3 regions of the Dechloromonas sp. A34 genome follow, and region 3 is predicted to be linked to each of the others. Evidence: predicted binding sites of a transcription regulator. Region 3 holds the regulator's gene; each other region holds the start of a gene.
The links. Region 3 encodes FNR, which switches genes on or off when oxygen is low (the NO sensors DNR and NnrR bind a similar motif). Its sites were predicted from a motif close to TTGANCTAGNTCAA; they were not measured.

Region 1: a site for FNR is predicted at 5,644-5,657, ahead of NQE15_RS02780 (thiamine pyrophosphate-dependent enzyme). Genes of this name have one in related genera too.
Region 2: a site for FNR is predicted at 1,891-1,904, ahead of NQE15_RS06910 (FimV family protein). Genes of this name have one in related genera too.

What each region holds. Positions count from the first base shown of each region.
Region 1 covers NZ_CP102486.1:549,199-556,488, forward strand. Annotated here, with positions in the region: gene NQE15_RS23780 (L-threonylcarbamoyladenylate synthase) at 1-80, opposite strand, end outside; gene NQE15_RS23785 (L-threonylcarbamoyladenylate synthase) at 23-520, opposite strand; gene NQE15_RS02760 (5-(carboxyamino)imidazole ribonucleotide synthase) at 517-1,659, opposite strand; gene purE (5-(carboxyamino)imidazole ribonucleotide mutase) at 1,677-2,177, opposite strand; gene folD (bifunctional methylenetetrahydrofolate dehydrogenase/methenyltetrahydrofolate cyclohydrolase FolD) at 2,174-3,028, opposite strand; gene NQE15_RS02775 (indolepyruvate oxidoreductase subunit beta) at 3,102-3,713, opposite strand; gene NQE15_RS02780 (thiamine pyrophosphate-dependent enzyme) at 3,710-5,584, opposite strand; gene aceE (pyruvate dehydrogenase (acetyl-transferring), homodimeric type) at 5,876-7,290, shown strand, end outside.
Region 2 covers NZ_CP102486.1:1,367,679-1,374,968, forward strand. Annotated here, with positions in the region: gene NQE15_RS06910 (FimV family protein) at 22-1,803, opposite strand; gene NQE15_RS06915 (fumarylacetoacetate hydrolase family protein) at 1,923-2,624, shown strand; gene paaK (phenylacetate--CoA ligase PaaK) at 2,628-3,923, opposite strand; gene NQE15_RS06925 (MATE family efflux transporter) at 4,047-4,517, shown strand; gene NQE15_RS06930 (MATE family efflux transporter) at 4,768-5,385, shown strand; gene sucC (ADP-forming succinate--CoA ligase subunit beta) at 5,522-6,682, shown strand; gene sucD (succinate--CoA ligase subunit alpha) at 6,694-7,290, shown strand, end outside.
Region 3 covers NZ_CP102486.1:1,854,263-1,861,552, forward strand. Annotated here, with positions in the region: gene pqqB (pyrroloquinoline quinone biosynthesis protein PqqB) at 1-512, shown strand, start outside; gene pqqC (pyrroloquinoline-quinone synthase PqqC) at 515-1,258, shown strand; gene pqqA (pyrroloquinoline quinone precursor peptide PqqA) at 1,367-1,441, shown strand; gene pqqD (pyrroloquinoline quinone biosynthesis peptide chaperone PqqD) at 1,492-1,755, shown strand; gene NQE15_RS09340 (TonB-dependent receptor family protein) at 1,781-3,901, shown strand; gene NQE15_RS09345 (porin) at 4,237-5,460, shown strand; gene NQE15_RS09350 (DUF302 domain-containing protein) at 5,605-6,006, shown strand; gene fnr (fumarate/nitrate reduction transcriptional regulator Fnr) at 6,019-6,762, opposite strand; gene hemN (oxygen-independent coproporphyrinogen III oxidase) at 6,848-7,290, shown strand, end outside.

The DNA.
Region 1 (7,290 bases), 1.3 Mb from region 3:
GTGCACGCGCCGCCATCGAGAATCAGCGGCACGCGATCGCCGAGTTCCTCGGCGACGTGGGCGGCGGTGGTCGGGCTGATGCGCCCGAAGCGATTGGCCGAGGGGCGGCGATGCCGGTGTGTTCGCCGCTGGCTGCGGCGAAGCGGCGGAGCAATTCGAGCGCCACCGGGTGGCCGGGGACGCGCAGGCCGACGGTATCCTGGCCGCCGGTGACGGCGTCGGGCACCCAGGCCTGTTTCTTCAGGATCAGCGTCAGCGGGCCGGGCCAGAAGGTCTCCATGAGCTCCCAAGCGACATCGGGCACGTCTTCAGCCCAGTGGTCGACCGCGTTGTGGCCGCCGAGATGGACGATCAGCGGATGATCGGCCGGCCGCCCCTTGGCGACAAAGATCTTGGCGACCGCGGCCGGGTTCGCGGCATCGGCACCGAGACCGTAGACGGTCTCGGTCGGGATCCCGACCAACTCGCCAGCGCGCAGCAGTTCGACGGCGCGGGCGTAATCCGCTACGGTCGGGATCATTCGTCCCTGATGCCGATGGCAGCGCGGGCGGCGAGGGCCGCATCCTGCACGCCGGCCGGGTCTTCGCCGATCACGGTGAAATGCCCCATCTTGCGCCCCGGGCGGGCGTGGTGCTTGCCGTAGAGGTGAAGCTTGAGGTTGGGCACGGCATGGAGCTTTGCCCACTCGGGTTCGCGATAGTATTCGCCGTCGTACCAGAGGTCGCCGAGCAGATTGACCATGACTGCCGCCGAGTGTGCGCGCGCTTCGCCGAGCGGCAGGCCGCAGAGGGCGCGCACCTGCTGTTCGAACTGGTCGGTGATGCAGGCGTCGATCGTGTAATGGCCGCTGTTGTGCGGGCGCGGTGCCATCTCGTTGACGATCAGCTGGCCGCGGCTGACGAAGAACTCGACGCCCATGGTGCCGATGTAGCCGAGTTTTTCGGCGATGCGGGCGGCGACATCCTCGGCGTCGCTCTTGACGCAGCCGGTGGTCCGTGCCGGCACGATGGAAACGTCGAGAATGCCCTTGGTGTGTTGGTTTTCGCCGGTCGGGAAGCATTGAACCTGGCCGTGCTCATCGCGGGCCAGCACCACCGACACTTCGTAGTCCAGCGTCAGGCGCTGTTCGAGAACGCAGTGCTCGCCCTTGAAGTGAGCGAAGGCGAGCAGCGCTTCCTCGCGATTGTTGACCGTGGCCTGGCCTTTGCCGTCGTAACCGAAGCGGGCGACTTTCAGGATGGCCGGGAACAGCGCGCTATCGGCGTTGCGGATGTCGTCTTCGCAGTGGATCGTGGCGAACGGGCCGTGCGGCAGCCCGTTGTCGCGCAGGAAGGACTTTTCGGCGATGCGGTTCTGGCAGACGGCGACGGCAGCCGCCGAGGGGCGCACCGGGACGAACTTGGCGAGGTAGTCCAGCGTATCGGCCGGGACGTTCTCGAATTCGGTGGTGATCGCCGCGCAGCCGTTGGCGAATTCGTCGAGGGCCGGGTAGTCGTCGTAGGCGACGCAGAAATGGCGCTCGGCGATCTGGCCGGCCGGGGAGTTCTTGTCCGGATCGAGTACCCAGACCTGGTAACCCATCTCGTGGGCGGCGGTGACGAAGAAGCGGCCCAACTGGCCGCCGCCGAGCATGCCCAGCGTTGCGGGCGGCAGGATCATGGTCGAGGCCATCGGGCTCAAACTTCCGGCAGCTTCATGGCCAGGACCTTTTCGGTCTGGGCCTGGCGGAAGGCCTGCAGGCGGGCATTCAGTTCCGGGTTGTCGTTGGCCAGCATGGCGACGGCGAACAGCGCCGCGTTGGCGGCGCCGGCCTCGCCGATGGCGAAGGTGGCGACTGGAATGCCCTTCGGCATCTGGACGATGGAGTGCAGCGAATCGACACCGGACAGGGCCTTGGACTGGACCGGCACGCCGAGCACCGGCACCGTGGTCTTGGCGGCCAGCATGCCCGGCAGGTGGGCGGCGCCGCCGGCCCCGGCGATGATCGCCTTGAGGCCGCGTTCGCCGGCCATCGCGGCGTAGTCGAAGAGCAGGTCGGGGGTGCGGTGGGCGGAAACGACGCGGGCCTCGAAGGGCACGCCGAAGTCCTTGAGGATAACGGCGGCGGCCTGCATGGTCGGCCAGTCGGAATCGGAGCCCATGACGACGCCGACGAGTGGTTGGTGGTGCGTGGTCATAATCCGGCCTTCCGTTCGGCGGCTTCGATGGTGTTGGCGAGCAGCATGGTGATGGTCATCGGGCCGACGCCACCCGGCACCGGGGTGATCTGGCCGGCGACTTCGGCGCAGCCGGCGAAATCGACGTCGCCGCAGAGCTTGCCGTCGGGCAGGCGGTTGATGCCGACGTCGATGACTACGGCGCCGGGCTTGACCATGTCGGCGGTGACGAAACGCGGCTTGCCGACGGCGGCGACCAGGATGTCGGCGCGCCGGGCGTGGCCGGCGAGGTCCTTGGTGCGCGAGTTGCAGACGGTGACCGTGGCGCCGGCATTGATCAGGAGCAGGGCCATGGGTTTGCCGACGATGTTGGAGCGGCCGATGACGACGGCTTCCTTGCCGGAGAGATCGACATTGCCCTTCTCGAACATCTTCATGACGCCGTAGGGCGTGCACGGGATGAAGCGCGGATTGCCCTGCGCCAGCGCGCCGACGTTCTCGGCATGGAAGCCGTCGACGTCCTTGTCGGTGGCAATTGCTTCGAGCACGGCTTCTTCATCGAAGTGTTTGGGCAGCGGCAGCTGGACCAGGATGCCGTGGATATTCGGATCGGCATTCAATTCGGCGATCTTGGCCAGCACCGTGGCCTGATCGACGGTCGCCTCGTAGGTGATCTTTTCGGAGTGCATGCCGATGGCCAGGCAGCCATTGACCTTGTTCTTCACGTAGACCTGGGAGGCCGGGTCTTCGCCAACCAGAATGACCACCAGGCCGGGGCGATGCCCCTTGGCGGTCAGGGCTTCCACGCGGGCCTTGAAACTCTGGCGCAGTTCTTCGGCCAGGGCCTTGCCGTCGATAATTCGTGCTGTCATCGTCGCATCCAACAGAAAAGAAAAGGGGAAAGGCGGCTGCCTTTCCCTTTGAATTGGCGACTATTTTACCAGATTACGCGGCGGCGGCCTCGGCTGCGCCAACGGCGACGCGTCCGGCTTCGAAGGCGCGGCGGTTCATGTCCACCATCTTCTCGCCTTTTTTCTCGAAACGCTTGAGTACGCAGGCGAGTAGGGTTTCGGCCGGGAAGGGCAGGTGATCGGCGATGGCGCCGAGCATCACGGTGTTGCCGAGGCGAATGTCGCCGAGTTCCTGGGCGATCGAGGTGGCGTCGAAGGCGACGACCTTGTTACCCGATTTCCTGATGTCCGCGAGCGGGTCTTCCGGGTAATCGAAGAGGCCGAGTTCGACGACTGGTGGCACCAGTTTAGCGGTATTCATCAGCGTGATGCCGCCCGGCTTCAGCATGTGCTGCCAGCGCATGGCTTCGGCCGACTCGAACCCGAGCAGCACGTCGGCGGTGCCCGGCGTGATCTGCGGCGACAGAACCCGCTGGCCGAAGCGCAGGTGCGACGAAACCACGCCGCCGCGCTGGGCCATGCCGGCGACTTCGGTCTTCTTGGCGTCGTGGCCCATGGCGATGGCGGCTTCGGCGAGGATTTCGGTCGCCGTCATGACGCCCTGGCCGCCGATGCCGACAACGAGAATGTTGGTGTTCGAACTCATGCGCAGGCCCCTCCCTTGATCAGCTGGATAGGCGAGGTCGGCACGTGGTGCACGATGGCCTTCGGCGCGCAGGGCTGGACGCACAGGCCGCAGCCGGTACACACCGAGGTTTCGATGCGCACGAAGGCGAGATCGACTTCCTTGCCGCTGGCCTTGACCTCCTTGCCACGGCGGGTGACGTGGATGGCCGGGCAGCCGACGTCGATGCAGTTGCCGCAGCCGGTGCACTTGTCGTCGATGACCTCGAAGGGTTTCAGCTTGTGGTAATCCTTGATCAGTACGCAGGGCTGGTCGGTGATGATGACCGAGACCTCAGGCACCTTGACCTCCTCGCGGATGGTCTTGAACAGCACCGGCAATTCGTAGGGATTGACTGTGTGGATGCGCTCTTCCTTGACGCCGAGCGCCGAGACCAGCTTGGCGAAGTCGATGCGCGGTGCATCGTCGCCGTAGATGTCGCGGCCGTTGCCCGGATTGTCCTGGCCGCCGGTCATGCCGACGGCGCGGTTGTCGAGGAGCAGGACGGTGACGTTGCCCTTGTTGTAGACCATGTCGAGCAGGCCCTGCATGCCCATGTGCAGGAAGGTCGAGTCGCCGATCACGGCGACGATGCGCTTGTCCTTGTCGGCCTCGCCGCGGCCCTTGTCCATGCCCAGCGCGACGCCCATCGAGGCGCCCATCGAGACGCAGGTGTCGAGCGCGTTCCACGGGTGTCCTGCCCCCAGCGTGTAGCAGCCGATGTCGCCCGATATGTTCAGGTTGCGGACCTGGGACAGCGTGTAATAGACGCCGAGGTGCGGGCAGGCCACGCACATGGTTGGTGGCCGCGGGAAAACCGGCAGCGGGGCGCGCGCCGTCATGGCCGGCACCGGCTCGCCGAGTAGCTTGGCGATGGCCGGTTTCAGCACGTTGGGTGACAGTTCGCCCTGCAAGGGCAGGATTTCCTTGCCGATGACCTGGATGCCCTGGGCCTTGAGTTCGGTTTCGATCAGCGGCTCGACTTCCTCGACGACGACGACCTGATCGACCAGTGCCGCGAGTTCGCGGCACTTTTCGAACGGCACCGGGCAGGAGAAGCCGAGCTTGAGCACTGGCGCGTCGGGGAAGGATTCCTTGACGTGCATGTAGGCCGGGCCGGAGGTGATGAAGCCGACGCGCTTGTCGCTGCCGTTTTCGATGAAATTGAGCGGCGAACTTTCGGCGATGGCACGCAGGTTGGCATCACGCTGGAACATCAGCGGAATGCGCTTGCCGGCGTTGCCCGGCACCATCACGAAGCGGCCGGGTTCCTTCTTGAAGCCGGCACCGGTATGGGCGACGCGCTCGCCGACTTCGACCAGCGACTTCACATGATTGATTCGGGTCGTCATGCGCAGGATGACCGGTACCTGGAACTGCTCGGACAGCTCGTAGGCGAGCTTGGTCATCGCATAGGCTTCCTGCGAGTCGGCCGGCTCGAATACCGGAACGTGCGCGAAACGGCCCCAGTAGCGGGAATCCTGCTCGTTCTGCGAGGAGGAGAGACCGACGTCGTCGGCGATGGCGATCACCAGGCCGCCGACCACGCCGGTCAGGGTTAGGGTCATCAGCGCGTCGGAGGCAACGTTCATGCCGACGTGCTTCATGCAGCAGAAGGCGCGCGAGCCGGCATAGGCGGCGCCGATGGCGACTTCCAGCGAAACCTTCTCATTGACCGACCATTCGGCGTAGAGGTCCGGGTAGGTCGAGATGACTTCCTGCATCTCGGTCGACGGCGTGCCCGGGTAGGCGGCGGCGACCTTGACGCCGGACTCCCAGACGGCGCGGGCCACGGCTTCGTTGCCGGACATGAGGTGCCGGCTGGCCGCCGGGGCTGGCATCACTGCTGCCATGGTTGCTCCTGTGATCAAGGCGAAAACCTTCGATTATAGAGGGGCTTTTGCTTGCCGACTTGATACAGAGCAAGTCGCTGTGCTTTTAAATTTTGTCTCACTTTCCCGCTAAAAATTTATCGGCTACGGGATATCCCCATATTGCACGATGCGAATATTGTTTTTGCAATGTGAAACTAGAAGTAAGGGAAATCTCGGGGCGCGGATTTACCAAATGCGTCCTGGAAAGCGGTACAGTTGTTTTGCTTCACATGGGCAAAACAGAATGAAAACCAACCTAGGAGACAAACCATGGCCGACCAACCGAACGCCCTGCCTGACCCCAACGACGTAGATCCGCAAGAGACCAAGGAATGGACTGATGCCCTCGATGGCGTCATCACCCAGGAAGGCGCCGAACGCGCCCATTACCTGATCGAAAAACTGATTGGTCAGGCCCGCGAAGACGGGATCGACATCCCCTATTCCGCCAATACCGAATACATCAACACCATCCCGGCTGACCGCCAGCCCAAGTACCCGGGCAACCCGGACCTGGAAATCAAGATCCACTCCTATATCCGCTGGAACGCCATGGCCATGGTCGTCCGCGCCAACAAGGACACCAACGTCGGCGGCCACATCGCCTCCTTCGCTTCCGCCGCCGCCCTCTACGACGTCGGTTTTTCGCATTTCTGGAAGAGCATCCATGACGAGTCCGGTGGCGACCTGATCTTCTTCCAGGGCCACTCGGTGCCGGGCGTTTATTCCCGCGCCTTCATGCTCGGTCGCCTGACCGAAGAGCAGATGGACAACTTCCGCCAGGAAACCGACGGCAAGGGCATCTCCTCCTACCCGCACCCCTGGCTGATGCCGGACTTCTGGCAGTTCCCGACCGTCTCCATGGGCCTCGGCCCGATCCAGGCCATCTATCAGGCCCGCTTCATGAAGTACCTGGCCTCGCGCGGCCTGATCGATGCCGCCAAGGCAGAAAAGCGCAAGGTCTGGGCCTTCCTCGGCGACGGCGAGACCGACGAGGTCGAATCGCTCGGCGCCATCGGCATGGCCGGCCGTGAAAAGCTGGACAACCTGATTTTCGTCATCAACTGCAACCTGCAGCGTCTCGACGGCCCGGTGCGCGGCAACGGCAAGATCATTCAGGAACTCGAATCCGAATTCCGCGGTGCCGGCTGGAACGTCATCAAGCTGATCTGGGGTACCCACTGGGATGCACTTTTCCAGCGCGACAAGAAGGGCATCCTCAAGAAGCGCATGATGGAACTCTGCGACGGCGAATATCAGACCTTCAAGGCCAAGAACGGCGCCTATGTCCGCGAGAACTTCTTCAATACGCCGGAACTGCGCGAGCTGGTTGCCGACTGGACCGACGACGAAGTCTGGGCGCTGAACCGCGGCGGTCACGACATCTTCAAGATTTTCGCCGCCTACAATGCGGCCGTCACCCACAAGGGCGCTCCGACCCTGATCCTGGCCAAGACCATCAAGGGCTTTGGCATGGGCCAGGCCGGCGAGGCGATGAATATCTCCCACCAGCAGAAGAAAATGGATATCGAGCAGATCGGTCGCTTCCGCGACCGTTTCGCCCTGCCGGTTCCTGACGACAAGCTCGAAGAGCTGCCCTACCTGACCTTCCCGGAAGATTCGGAAGAATACAAGTACATGCGCCAGCGCCGCATGGACCTCGGTGGCTTCCTGCCGCAGCGCCG
Region 2 (7,290 bases), 490 kb from region 3:
CCACAAAGGCAAAGGCTGACACTAGTTCGGGCGCTTTAGTCCGTAAGCCTCTTCGAGGATGCGCATCAGAAGGGCAATTTCCTCGACCACTTCCAGCGGAAAGCCGCTGCGCTGGCCGGCACGGTTGTCGTGAACGAGTTCATAGAGGTAGTTCAGACATTCCTGGGTGCCCCAGCTGTTGGATGCTCGCCAGACAATATGGGCATAGTCCTCCAGCGACTTGAGGCCGGAGACTGGCGAATTCGACTCTGCCCAAGAGGGAACATGGACATTGAATTTTTCACGCATTCGGCCGGCCAGCGTTTCGAATTCGCTAGGCATGTCACCCCGGCGATAGAGATCGAGCAGCATGCTCCACGGCTGAATATTTTCCGGTGAGTTCTCTTCGATATGCTGGGCCAGGGTTTCGGCAGCGCCCCGTACCCGGCCGAAGGAAAGCATGATTTCGGCAAGCTCAAGCGCGGTGCCACCTTCGTTGTAATTGACGTCGACCGTTTCGGCTTCGAGCGGAATATCCACGGTGGTTGCCGTTGGGGCGGGCAATGTTTCGGTTGGCTGACTGGTACTAGTCGCTGGTGATTCGAAGACGCTGGAGGCGGGCGGCCTGACCACGACTTCGGGACGGTAGCCGGAGACCGCGAGTGGGAGTTCATCATCGCTCCGGCGTTGACGGTGGCGACTCAGCAGGTGGGCCATGCCTGCCGCAATGCCACCCCCCGCGAGGGCGCTGAACAACAATTCAAGCCAGTTGTTTTGGCTTGAGCGATCAACCGGCGGTGGCGCGGTGACACCGGCCTTGACGGCTGGCATGGCATCAGGCACCGGCGGGGCCGATTGCGCGGCCTGGATCTTGTTCTGGATGGCCAGCGCTTCGGTGGTCAGCGCCAGGGCGCTGTTCAGTTTGTCAATTTCCTGATTTAGCACCTGCAGCGTCGTTTCCAGCTTGAGCATGCGCTCTTCCATCTCGTTCAGGCTTGCGCGAGGTGGAACCGCCTTTTCGCCCGGTTGCAAATCCTCCGGCGGCTTGCCGAGGACAAGGCGGTCGCCACCTTTTTTTGTCTGGTTGGGAGCGGCCTCTGTCTTCGGAGCTTTTTTAGGCCGGAGGGGGGGGGCTTGCTCTCTCTGCGCGCGCAGCGGTTGCGGGGCGCTACTGCTGGGTGGGGCGCTTCGCTCGACGGCGGTGCGTTGCCGCAAATACGGTATCCGGACCAGCGTTCCTTCGGTGAGTGGCTCGTCGGCGGAAATCGCTGGGTTGGCACGCTTCATCGCCAACAACAGGCGGCGTTGCTCGCTGCCGCCCTCCGGCGCCTGCGATTCTGCAATTCCTGCCAGGGTGTCGCCGTCGTGGGCTTGCCATTCGCGGAAATTGACAGATTTCCGGCTGGCCGTGCTGGTAATTGGCGGGGGCGCCTCGCCATCGGCCGAAGCCAGCATCACCGGCGCTGCAGGCATCAAGACATAGTCGCGTTGGAGATCAACGCCGCAGTTGGCGCGCAATCCGATAACGAAGATAGGTTCGGCAACCGGGCGGGTGCCTGAAATGAGCAGGCGGTACGCCGTACCGTTGCGAACCAGTCGGATACGGGCATTGCTGACGGCGGGAAGTTCGGAACCCGGCAGCGGGGCTAGTGAAAAGCAGGCGGTATCGATGGATTCGCCGGCGCCGGCGAGGAGCGGAACTTCGGCTCTTAGGGCTTCGCCGACCCGGGAGTGCAGGACTATTTCACCAAATCCGACCGCCCCGGCGTAGCTGGAAACCAGGGCCAGGCCCAAGGCGTTGAGTCGAAACAGCTTTGTATTCATTGGGGTTCCCTCGTGGCGCGCTTTTTTTTATGTCTGGCGAAACAGTAACATCGTGCTGACACTGTCAGGGTGAAATATTGCACACTTCTGACCTTGGTCAAACCAGCTCGAGACAATCCATGAAATATGCATTTTTGCCACATCCCATTCCTTCGTTGCCGATTGCCGGGAGCGATCAGCGTTTTCCCGTACGGCGGATCTTTTGCGTTGGCCGCAACTATGCCGAACACGCCCGCGAGATGGGCGCTTCCGACCAGGCAGCCGGACTCGAGCCACCATTTTTCTTTATGAAGCCCGGTGACGCCTTGGTCAGTGGGAGTGGCGAACTCAGCATCGCCTATCCACCGATCACCAAGAACCTGCATCACGAGGTCGAAATGGTCGTCGCGCTAGGAGCGGGGGGGGTGAATGTTGCAGCCGAGGCTGCCCATAAACTGATTTTTGGCTATGCCGTCGGCCTCGATCTGACCCGGCGCGACATTCAGGGCAAGGCCAAGGAAAAGGGCCATCCCTGGGATATGGGCAAGGGTTTCGATCAGTCGGCCGTGGCCGGGGAGATCAGGCCTGCGGCTCTGGCCGGGCATCCGGGTCAGGGCCGTATCTGGCTGTCGGTCAATGGCGAGCTGCGTCAGGACGGCGACTTGTCGGACATGATGTGGAAAGTGGCCGACATCATCGCCAACTTGTCGACCTCGGTGCGTCTGGAAGCCGGCGATCTGATCTATACCGGCACGCCGGCCGGGGTCGGGCCGATCGTGCCGGGCGACCGGCTGGAGGCTGGTGTCGACGGCGTCGGTACGCTGCGCGCCCGGATCGTCTGAGATTTACTTCGGGCGTTTGTCAATAACGCGTTTCGCCTTGCCGATCGAGCGCTCGATGCCGCCGAGTTCGACAATGTCGATGCGGGCCGAAATTCCGATGTAGGACTTGATGTGGTGCTGCAGATCGTGCGCCACGAATTCCTTCTCGGCCGTGCTGGCAAATTCGAACTCCCGCTTCAGCTCGACATTGACCTTCATCGAATCCAGGTGGCCGTCGCGCGAAATTTCCAGTACGTAATGCGGCGACAGCTTGGGTTGCTTGAGGATCAGTTCCTCGATCTGCGACGGGAAGACATTGACGCCGCGGATGATCAGCATGTCGTCCGAGCGGCCGGTGATCTTGCCGATCCGCCGCATCGAACGTGAGGTCGGCTGTAGCAGGCGGGTCAGGTCGCGGGTGCGATAGCGGATGACCGGCATCGCTTCCTTGGTCAGCGAGGTGAACACCAGTTCGCCCTGGCTGCCTTCGGGCAGCACCTCGCCGGTCAGTGGGTCGATGATTTCCGGGTAAAAGTGGTCTTCCCAGATCACCGGGCCATCCTTGCTTTCGGCGCATTCGTTGGCGACGCCCGGACCGATGACTTCTGACAGCCCGTAGATATCGATGGCATCGATGCCAAAAGCGGCCTCGATCTCGCCGCGCATGGCGTCGGTCCACGGCTCGGCGCCGTGGATGCCGATGCGCAATGCCGTGCTCCGCGGGTCGATGCCCTGACGGCGGAACTCGTCGGCGATGTTCAGCATGTAGGACGGCGTCACCATGATGATGTTCGGTTTGAAATCGCAGATCAGCTGGACCTGCTTTTCGGTCTGCCCGCCGGACATCGGGATCACCGTGCAGCCCAGTTTCTCGGCGCCGTAGTGGGCGCCCAGACCGCCGGTGAATAGGCCGTAGCCATAAGCGACATGGACGATGTCGCCCTTGCGGCCGCCGGAGGCGTAGATCGAGCGGGCAATCAGCTCGGCCCAGGTGCCGATGTCCTTCTGCGTATAGCCGACCACGGTCGGTTTGCCGGTCGTGCCACTCGATGCATGGATGCGCACCACCTCTTCACGCGGCACGGCGAACATGCCGTAAGGGTAGTTGTCGCGCAGGTCCTGCTTGGTGGTGAAGGGGAAGCGGGCGAGGTCGGCCAGTGTTCGGAAATCCTCCGGATGGATCCCGGCGGCATCGAACTTGGCGCGGTAATGTGGCACATTGTTATAGACATGCGACAGCGTCCATTTTAGACGTGCGGTCTGTAGGGCGACGATTTCCTCGCGGCTGGCGTTTTCGATGGCGTGTAAGCCTATTTTCATTATTGACTCCCTCCTGAAGCCGGGATTTTCGTCCGGCATACCGGGCGGCTGCTTGAGCCAGATCAAGGTGGCCCGTATTTGCCCGGGCGGCCGAGGCCGGCGTGCGTGCGACAATCTCCTCTCATGCTCCTTGCCGCTGCCCGTGGGCTGCTTGCCCACGCCTTCCCCATCCTGATCGCCCAACTGGCCTCCATCGGCATGATGGTGGTCGATACCGCTGTGCTCGGCCATGTCAGCCCTGTCGATCTGGCTGCGGTGGCGATCGGCGGCGGCATCCATGTTTCGGTCGTCTTCGCGCTGGTCGGGATTTTGCAGGCTGTGGCGCCGGTGGTAGCGCATTTGCATGGTGCGAAGCGCGAGGGCGAGGTGGCTGGCGTTCTGCAACAAGGTTTCTGGCTGGCCCTGCTGTTGAGCCTGCCAGGCGTGCTGTTTCTGACCCATCCGGGGCGGTGCTGGGAATGGCGGAAATGGATGTGGCGGTGGAGGCCAAGGTTCGCCAGTATCTGGCCATGCTCGCCTGGAGCTTGCCGGCCGCGCTGTGCTATCGCACGTTCTATGCTTTTTGCAATGCTCTGGGCAAGCCGCGGGTGCTGATGGCTATCGGTCTGGGCGGCCTCGCCCTGCATGCGCTGCTGGCCTGGGGGCTGACCTTGCAAGGCTGGTCGGGCGAACCGCTCGGTGTCGCCGGGTGTGCGCTCTCCAATATCCTGATCGGTTGGCTGGCCTGTTTGAGTGGGGCGGCCTATCTCGCCTGGGGCCGCTCGGACAACGATATCGGCCATTCAGAAAGTGGCAACGGCCGTGCTGGGCCGGTTGGCGAGAACTATTGCGTCTTGGGGTACCGATGGGGCTGTCCAATCTGGTGGAAATCACCTCATTTACGCTGGTCAGTCTGTTCGTCGCGGAACTGGGGGCGACAGTGGTGGCGGGGCACCGCATCGTCGCCAATATTTCGGCGTTGGCTTACATGCTGCCCTTGTCGCTGGCCATCGCCACCATGGCTACGGTCGGGCAGGCGGTCGGCGGAAGAGATTGGCCGCGCGCCCGCGCCGCAATCCGGGCCGGGCTGTTACTGGCTGCCGGGCTGTCCACGCTGGCCGGCAGTTTCCTCTGGTTGGCGGCCGAACCGTTGATCGCGGCCTACACGAACGATCCGTCGGTACGGGCGATTGCCCTGGGCCTGATTGCCTACGTGGCGATCTACCAGTTTTTCGATGCGTTGCAGACGGTCGCCGGACATGCTTTGCGGGCCTACCGGGTAACTTTTGTCCCAATGCTGGTCCAGACGATCTGCTTCTGGGGCGTCGGGCTGTTGGGCGGTGCCTGGCTGTGCTACCGCTGGCAGCCTCCGCTCGGCGTGGCCGGTTTCTGGCTGGCCGCGGTGGCTGGAATCGTCCTGGCCGCTGCCATGCTTTTGCCACTGCTGCGCAAGGCCATTCTGGTCGTCGAGTCGCGGCCATAATTATGAATTTTGGCGCGCAATAAAAATGGCGGTCTGTGGTAACATTTTGGGTCCAAGTCGGTATAACCAAGCGGGGCCGGGGGACTGTATGGCTACCGTTTATTGCTCGCAACTCAACTAAACGCAAGGAAAGCGCATGAAAATTCACGAATATCAGGGCAAACAACTCCTGAAGAAATTCGGCGTTACGGTTCCGCGCGGGATCTTCTGCCAGTCCGTCGATGACGCGGTCAAGGCAGCCGAGACCCTGGGCGGCAGTGTCTGGGTGGTCAAGGCCCAGATTCACGCCGGTGGCCGTGGCAAGGGTGGTGGCGTCAAGGTGGCGAAGTCGCTCGAGCAAGTGCGCGAGTACGCCAACCAGATCCTCGGCATGCAACTGGTCACCCACCAGACCGGTCCGGAAGGCCAGAAGGTCCGTCGCCTGCTGATCGAAGAAGGCGCCGACATCAAGCACGAGTACTACGTTGCGGCGCTGACCGATCGCGCCACGCAGACCGTCGCCATGATGGCTTCCTCCGAAGGTGGCATGGACATTGAAGAAGTCGCCCACAAGACCCCGGAAAAAATTCTCAAGGTTTTCATCAACCCGCTGGTCGGCCTGACCGACGAGCAGGCGCTGACCCTGGTAGCCGGTATCGGCATCCCGGCGGCTTCCCAGGCGCAAGCTGTTGCAGCGCTGAAGGGGCTGTACAACTGCTACATGGAAACCGATGCTTCCTTGGCCGAAATTAATCCGCTGATCCTCGAAGGCAACGGCAACATCAAGGCCCTCGACGCCAAGTTCAACTTCGACTCCAACGCCCTCTACCGTCAGGAAGAGATCGTTGCCTTCCGCGACTTGGACGAAGAAGATGCCGACGAAATCGAAGCTTCCAAGTTCGATCTGGCCTACATCTCCCTCGACGGCAACATCGGCTGCCTGGTGAACGGTGCCGGTCTGGCTATGGCCACGATGGACACCATCAAGCTGTTTGGCGCCGAGCCGGCCAACTTCCTGGACGTCGGTGGCGGCGCCACGACCGAGAAGGTCACCGAAGCCTTCAAGATCATGCTCAAGAACACCAAGGTCAAGGGCATCCTGGTCAACATCTTCGGCGGCATCATGAAGTGCGACACCATCGCTGCCGGCGTCGTCGCCGCGGCTCGCGAAACCCATCTGTCGGTGCCGCTGGTCGTTCGCATGAAGGGTACCAACGAAGATATGGGCAAGCAGATCCTCAAGGATTCCGGTCTGCCGATCATTTCTGCCGATTCCATGGCCGAAGCCGCCACCAAGATCGTTGCTGCGGTCAAGTAAGGAGCTATTGAATGTCCATTTTCATCAATAAAGACACCAAGATCATCACCCAGGGCATCACCGGCAAGACCGGTCAGTTCCATACGGAAAAATGCCAGGAATATGCGAACGGCAAGAACTGCTTTGTGGCTGGTGTGAACCCGAAGAAGGCCGGCGAGTCGATCTTCAACATTCCCATCTTCGGTTCCGTCAAGGAAGCCGCCCAGCAAACCGGCGCTACCGTTTCCGTCATCTACGTGCCGCCCCCGGGCGCTGCAGCAGCGATCTGGGAAGCCGTTGAAGCTGACCTCGATTTGGCCATCTGCATCACCGAAGGCATCCCCGTCCGCGACATGCTGATCCTGCGCAACAAGATGAAGGAAAAGGAAGCCAAGGGCGGCAAGAAGACCCTGCTGCTCGGCCCGAACTGCCCTGGCCTGATCACCCCGGATGAAGTGAAGATCGGCATCATGCCGGGTCACATCCACAAGAAGGGTCGCATCGGCGTGGTTTCCCGCTCCGGCACCCTGACCTACGAAGCCGTCGGCCAATTGACCGAAATCGGTCTCGGCCAGTCGTCTGCCGTCGGTATCGGCGGTGACCCGATCAACGGTCTGAAGCACATCGAC
Region 3 (7,290 bases):
TGCAGGCATCGTCCCCGTCGCCCTTCTCCATTCCCGGGGCGGCGGGGCTCAGGTTCACGCCGGTGCCGCTCTCCAGCAAGGCACCGCCGTATTCGCCGCACCGCCACGACCCGCACCCCGGCGACAACATCGGCGTCCTGATCGAAGACATCGCGAGCGGCCGCCAGGTCTTCTACGCGCCCGGTTTCGGCGCCATGGAGCCGCATCTAGACGAGTATCTGGGCTGCGCTGACTGCGTGTTGCTCGACGGCACGTTCTGGACCGACGACGAGATGATCCGCCTCGGCCTTTCGCAAAAGACCGCCCGCGACATTGGCCACCTGCCGCAGTCGGGGACGGACGGCATGATCGCCTTGCTCGGCCGCTACAAGAAGCCGCGCAAGGTGCTGATCCACATCAATAACACCAACCCCATCCTCGACGAGGACTCGCCGGAACGTGCCGAACTGACGCGCGCCGGCATCGAACTGGCCTATGACGGGATGCTGATCGACACCGGAGACAACACATGAAAATGGACGAACTGAAGGCGTGGACGCCTGAAGAATTCGAAGCGAAGCTGCGCGCCAAGAGCGTCAGCTACCACATCCATCATCCCTTCCAGGTCATGATGCACGAGGGCAAATGTAGCCGCGAGCAACTGCAGGCCTGGGTGGCCAACCGCTATTACTACCAGGTCAGCATCCCGGTCAAGGACGCGGCGATCATGTCCAATTGCCCGGACCGTGAGGTGCGCCGCCACTGGGTGCAGCGCATTCTTGACCACGACGGCTACGGTGGCGAGGCCGGCGGCATCGAGGCCTGGATTCGTCTTGGCGAGGCGGTCGGCCTGACCCGCGAGCAGATCGTTTCGCAAGAACTGGTGTTGCCCGGCGTGCGTTTCGCCGTCGACGCTTACGTCAATTTCGCCCGCCGCAGCCCGTGGCAGGAAGCGGCGGCCTCGTCGCTGACCGAGTTGTTCGCGCCGACCATCCACAAATCGCGCCTCGAGCACTGGCCGAACCACTACCCGTGGATCGAGCCGGAAGGCTACGACTATTTCCAGCGCCGCCTGACCGAGGCGCCGCGCGATGTGATCAACGGCCTGCGCGTCACGCTCGGCCACTTCACGACCCGCGAGCAGCAGGAGCGGGTACTGGAAATCCTCCAGTTCAAGCTCGACCTCTTGTGGTCTATGCTGGATTCGATGTTGCTCGCCTACTGCCCGGTACACATTGAAGGCTGGGGCGCCTATACGCCGATGGCTCGGGTCTCATGATTTTCATGAGGCCTATTTGGCGAAAGGCCGGGCGCCTGAACTAAGCGGCTTGCCAATAATCAGTCACAGGAGCGGCAAGGTGTCGCTCCACCATAAAGGAGACACCCGATGAACTGGCAAACCCCGGCTTACTGCGAAATTCGCCTCGGCTTCGAAGTCACCGCCTACGTCTACGTGCGTTGAGCGGCCAGCGGGCGGCGGCTTCGGCTGCCGCCCCTTCCCGAGAACCCGCCATGAACCGCCCGCAACTTAACCCGCACTATGTCTTCCGCTGGGAAGCCAGCCAGGATGCGCACATCCTGCTCTACCCGGAAGGCCTGATCAAACTCAACCCGGCAGCTGCCGAAATCCTCAAGCGCTGCGACGGCCAGCGTAGCGCCGACGACATCGTCGCCGATCTCGACGCTGCCTTTCCCGGCCAGCGCGAGGCCATCGCCCGCGACGCCGAGGCCTTCCTCGACATGGCCCGCGACAAGGGCTGGCTGAGCCCGGCCTGATGCCACACTCACTTTTCGGAAAATCATGAAACACCATCCCAAGCGCCTCGTCGTCCTCCTGGCTGCCGCCTTTCCCTGCTTCGTCGTCGCCCAGACCGCGCTGACGCTCGATTCCGTGGTCGTCACCGGCAGCCGTACCGAACACAGCTCCTTCGATCTGCCGGCGGCAGTCGACGTCGTCGATGCCGCCCGCATCGGCGCCGACCAGGCCAAGGTCAATGCCTCGGAGGCGCTGGCCGCTGTGCCGGGGATCTCGGTGCAGAACCGTCAGAATTACGCTCAGGACCTGCAGATTTCCTCGCGCGGCTTCGGCGCCCGTTCGGCCTTCGGGGTGCGCGGCATTCGTCTGATCAGCGACGGCATTCCGGCCTCGATGCCGGATGGTCAGGGTCAGGTCGCCACTTTCAATCTCGACCGTGCCGAGCGCATCGAGGTCATGCGCGGCCCGATGTCTTCGGTCTATGGCAACCATGCCGGGGGCGTCATTCAAATGTTTACGGCCGATGGCAAAGGCCGGCCGACGGTCGAAGGCAATTTCCTGGCCGGCAGCTATGGCATGTGGAAAGCCGGCGCCATGGCCCAGGGTGCGGTTGGTGGTCTCGGCTACGTGGTCGATGCCTCGCGGTTTTCCAGCGACGGCTATCGCGAGCACAGCCAGGTCGAGCGCGACCAGACCTTCGCCAAGCTGACCTGGGCGCCCGATGCCGACAGCCGCCTGATGTTCGTCGCCAACGGTTTCTCGCAGAAGGCCGACGATCCGCTGGGCCTGAGCTGGGATCGCTTCCGCAACGACCCGCGCAGCGTCGACCCGGTTGCCGAGCAGTTCAATACCCGCAAGACCATCGACCACACCCAGGGCGGTGTCAGTTACGAGCGCCGTTTCGGCGAGCACAGCGTGCAGTTGTCGGCTTACACCGGACAGCGTTCGGTGATCCAGTACCAGTCGATTCCCCGTTTCGTGCAGTTGGTCACACCGGCGACTCCGGCTAACGATCCAAAGCGCAAACATTCGGGTGGCGTCATCGATTTCGATCGCGCCTTCTCTGGCATTTCCGGGCGCTGGATCGGCCGCTACGCGCTGGCTGGCGGCAAGCTGACCACCACCCTCGGGATGGACTATGAGCAATCCACAGATGAGCGGCGCGGCTACGAAAACTATACCAGTGCGACAACGCTGGGCGTTAAGGGCGCGTTGCGCCGCAACGAGGAAGATAAGGTCGCCAGCTTCGACCAGTACGCCCAGGCCGAATGGCAGGGCGAGCGCTGGGGCTTCACCGGCGGCCTGCGCCATAGCCGGGTCGCCTTCAAGGTCGACGACAACTACATTGCGACCGGCAACGGCGACGACAGCGGCAATGTCAGTTACGAAAAGACGACCCCGATGCTGGCCGCCACCTACCGCCTGACGCCGGCGGTTAATCTCTATGCCAGCGCGGCGCGCGGCTTCGAGACGCCGACCCTGAACGAACTGTTCTATTCCGGCCCGGGCGGCACCTTCAGCTTCGATTTGAAACCGGCGACCAGCACGCATCTGGAAACCGGGCTCAAGGCCTTCATTGGCAAGGACAGCCGTCTCGACGTGGCGATCTTCCAGGTGAAGACTGATGACGAACTGGTGGTCAGTTCCGCCAGCGGCGGCCGCACCAGCTACCGCAACGCCGGGCAGACGACGCGGCGTGGCCTGGAGGTGGCGGTGGACAGCCGCTGGCCGGCTAATCTCACCAGCCGGGTCGCCTACACCGGGCTTGATGCGCGCTATGACGAGGCGTTCGCCAGCGGGGCGACGACGGTCGATGCCGGCAAGCGCCTGCCCGGCATCGCCGCACATACGCTGTTCGGCGAGCTGGCCTGGCGGCACCCGGCGACCGGCTTCCATGCTGCGGTCGAGACCATCGCCCGCAGCAACGTCCAGGTCGAGGATACCAACACCCAGCGGGCGGCACCGTTCTACGCCATTGCCAATTTACGCACCGGCATCGAACGCAGTTTCGGAGCACTGACGCTGCGCGGCTTCGCCCGTCTCGACAATGTCTTCGACCGCCAGTATGTCGGTTCGGTGATCGTCGGCGACGGCAACGGCCGCTTCTACGAATCGGCCCCGGGACGCAACTGGCTGGCCGGGATCAGCGCGAAGTACGCCTTCTGAGACCTTCCTTTCGTACTATCCGAAAGCCCGGTTCGCCGGGCTTTTTTTCGTCGACTGTTCGTTTTTTGCTGTTGTGTTTTGGCTCAGCGGCGCAGCAATTGTCCAGAAAATGAACGACTTGGCGAGCAATGGCGGCTCGTACGGGGGCTTGGTCAATCTCCCGGAAAGCCCGGCCGCTATTGGGTTTTCAAGCAAATTTCCGAAATTGGCAGGTGGCTGGCACGCGCTTCGCAAACCATAGGCATCCATGTCGCCCCAGCGGTGACAGCGGGGGAAGCCGGCCGGGGTGCTACCTGGCTGGCAGGGGTTACTCACAAAATATCTGGAGACATTTCATGCAGAATTTCTCGTCCGTCCGTCCTTTGGTTCTCGCTTTGCTCGCTCTGGGCAGCACCGCCAGCCATGCCGTCAGTTTTACCCAGAACGATGTTACGCTCGACATCAACGGCACCATCAACGGCTTCTACGTCAATCGTGAATCCAAGAGCACCAATCGGGCGACCGGCGCCTCGACGACCACCAACAACAGTGCGCTGACCAATGGTCTGCTGCCGGGCTGGATCAATTTCGTCGCCACCACCCAGGCCAATGGCCAGGACATCAAGGCGCACTTCAGCTTCGCGCCGGGCATCAACAGCAATTCCGAAGTCATTGGTCTGTCGAACAACGCCGCCGCCGGCGGCACCGGCCAGGGTAGCCCGTTCAGCCAGATCGATACGCGCAACGTCTACTTCCAGTTCGGCAACAACAGCTGGGGTACCCTGAAGTTCGGCCGCGACATCGGTCTGTTCGGCCGCGATGTCATCCTCTCCGACATGACCCTGATCGGCGTCGGTGGCACCAGCAACGCCGGCATCCCGTACAACACCACTTTCGGCATGATCGGCCACGGCTACATGTACACCGGCTTCCAGCCGCAGATCACCTACTCGACCCCGACCCTGGGCGGCTTCCAGGCATCGGTCGGCATCTTCCAGCCGAGCCGCTTTGCCGGTGACGAAACCAAGGCTCCGGGCTTCCAGGGTGTTGCCACCTACGACTGGAAGGGGCAGTCCACCAATGTGAAGGTTTGGACCGGCGCTGTCAGCCAGAGCACGAGTTGCTCGGTCAGCCCCTGTGCTACCCAGTCCTACACTGCCAACGGCTTCGAACTTGGCGCCAAGGCCGGCTTCGGCAACTTCGAGGCGGTGGCCTACGCTTTCACCGGTAGCGGCCTCGGTTTGTCCACAGTTGGTGCCCAATTCTTCGGTGGCAGCAACGGGGCCGGCAACAAGACCGATTCCGATGGTTATTTTCTGCAAGGCACCTATAAGTTCGGCGCCACCAAGGTCGGTCTGAACTTCGGCGAAAACAAGGACAAGAACGGTTTTGCACTGACCGGTGCCAGCCCGCTGAACAGTATCAAGAACCAGGCTTACACGCTGGGGGTCTATCATTCGCTGAACAAATACATCACGCTGGTCGGCGAATTCAATGATGAGAAGATCACCAATGCGGCTGATACCAATGTCGATTTCAAGAACCGGACGATTTCCGCTGGCGGCATCATCTTCTTCTGATTCATTCTGTATTTCCAAGCGTCAGATGTTTTCCTCGCATCTGTTCAGGGGGCTCCTCGGAGCCCCTTTTTTCTTGAACTGCTGCGCTGGCTGCTTGCGGCGCTGGCCTTCTGTCTGATTCCCGGCGTCTTTGCCGCCGAGGATGTGGTCAGTCAGGTGGTGGTCGGCAGTGATTACCAGTCGACCCGCGAGGCGCTCGTCGAGGCCATCGAGGCCGAGGGGCTGGTGGTCAGCGCGGTCATTCCCTTCAATGGCATGCTGGCCCGCACGGCCGGCGATCTGGCGCGGGCGGCGAGCCCTTTTGCCAATGCCGAAATCGTCCAGTTTTGCAGCGCGGCGTTGGCCTGGCAGTTGCTGGAAGAGGAGGCGGCGCAGATTGCCCTGTGCCCGCTGGCGATCAGCGTCTTTACGACGGTAGCCGAGCCGGGCCGGGTGGTGCTGGCCTATCGCACGCCGGGGCAGGGCACGGCGGGGCGAATCAAGGCGGAAAATCTGCTGCGGCGGCTGGTTGCGCGCAGCGCCGAACTGGCGCGCCTGCGCTGGTAAGGAATCGACCGCTCAGGCGCGGTGATTCATCAGGGCTTTAAGCCCATTCACATTCAGGATCCGGATGTGCTTTTGCTGGACGGCGATGTAGCCTTCTTCCTGGAATTTCGAGAAGGCGCGCGACACGGTTTCCAGCTTGAGGCCGAGATAACTGCCAATTTCCTCGCGCGTCATGCGCAGGTAGAACTCGGCATGCGAAAAGCCGCGCGCCGTGAAGCGCTGCGACAAATTCAGCAGGAAGGCAGCGAGCCGCTCCTCGGCGCGCATCGTGCCGAGCAGCATCATCACGCCGTGGTCACGAACGATCTCGCGGCTCATCACCTTGTGGAAATGATGCTGCAGATTGTGGATCTCGCGCGACAGACTTTCCAGACGGGAGAAGGGAATCGAGCAGATTTCGCTGTCTTCGAGGGCGATCGCGTTACAAGTGTGGTGCTCGGTGCTGATGCCGTCGAGGCCAAGCAGTTCGCCGGCCATCTGGAATCCGGTTACCTGATCGCGGCCGTCTTCGAGCAGCACGTCGGTCTTGAAGAAACCGCTGCGAATCGCGTAGATGGCATCGAACGGCTCGCCGGCCCGGTACAGGTGATCGCCGCGCTTTATGCGGCGACGGGTGGAAACCAGATCGTCGAGACGCTCCAGTTCTTCCAGTGTCAGCCCGAAGGGCAAGCAGAGTTCGCGCAGGTTACAATTTGAACAGGCTGTCTTGATTACGGACAGCGTGATATCTTGATTCAGCGGGGTTATTTGAGGCATTGGCAACCTGAGTTCGCTTGATCCATGTCAACCACAAAATCGCGCCTACCGAACATAATCCATCCACCTTCTGGCGGCATGTCCAATGAATTTCGCAACTGAAAACCTCGTCTTCGATCCACAGATCATTCGCCGCTTCGATGTGAACGGCCCACGCTACACGTCATATCCGACGGCTGACCGCTTTGTCGAAGCTTTCGACTCGGACGCTGCCAAGCTCTGGCTGGGCAAACGCAATATCGGCGGCATCAGTCGACCTCTGTCATTATACTTCCACATCCCCTTCTGTAACACCATCTGCTATTACTGTGCCTGTAACAAGATCATCACCAAGGATCACGGACGCAGCGCCAAGTACTTGAAATACCTGGCAAAAGAGCTCGATTTGCAGAGCGCCAGCCTCGAAGGCAGGGATGGCGAACATGAGGTGATTCAGCTGCATTGGGGCGGCGGCACGCCGACCTTCCTGTCGCACGACGAGATGCGCTTGTTGATGGGCGAGACGAGGAAGCACTTCAAATTGCTCGA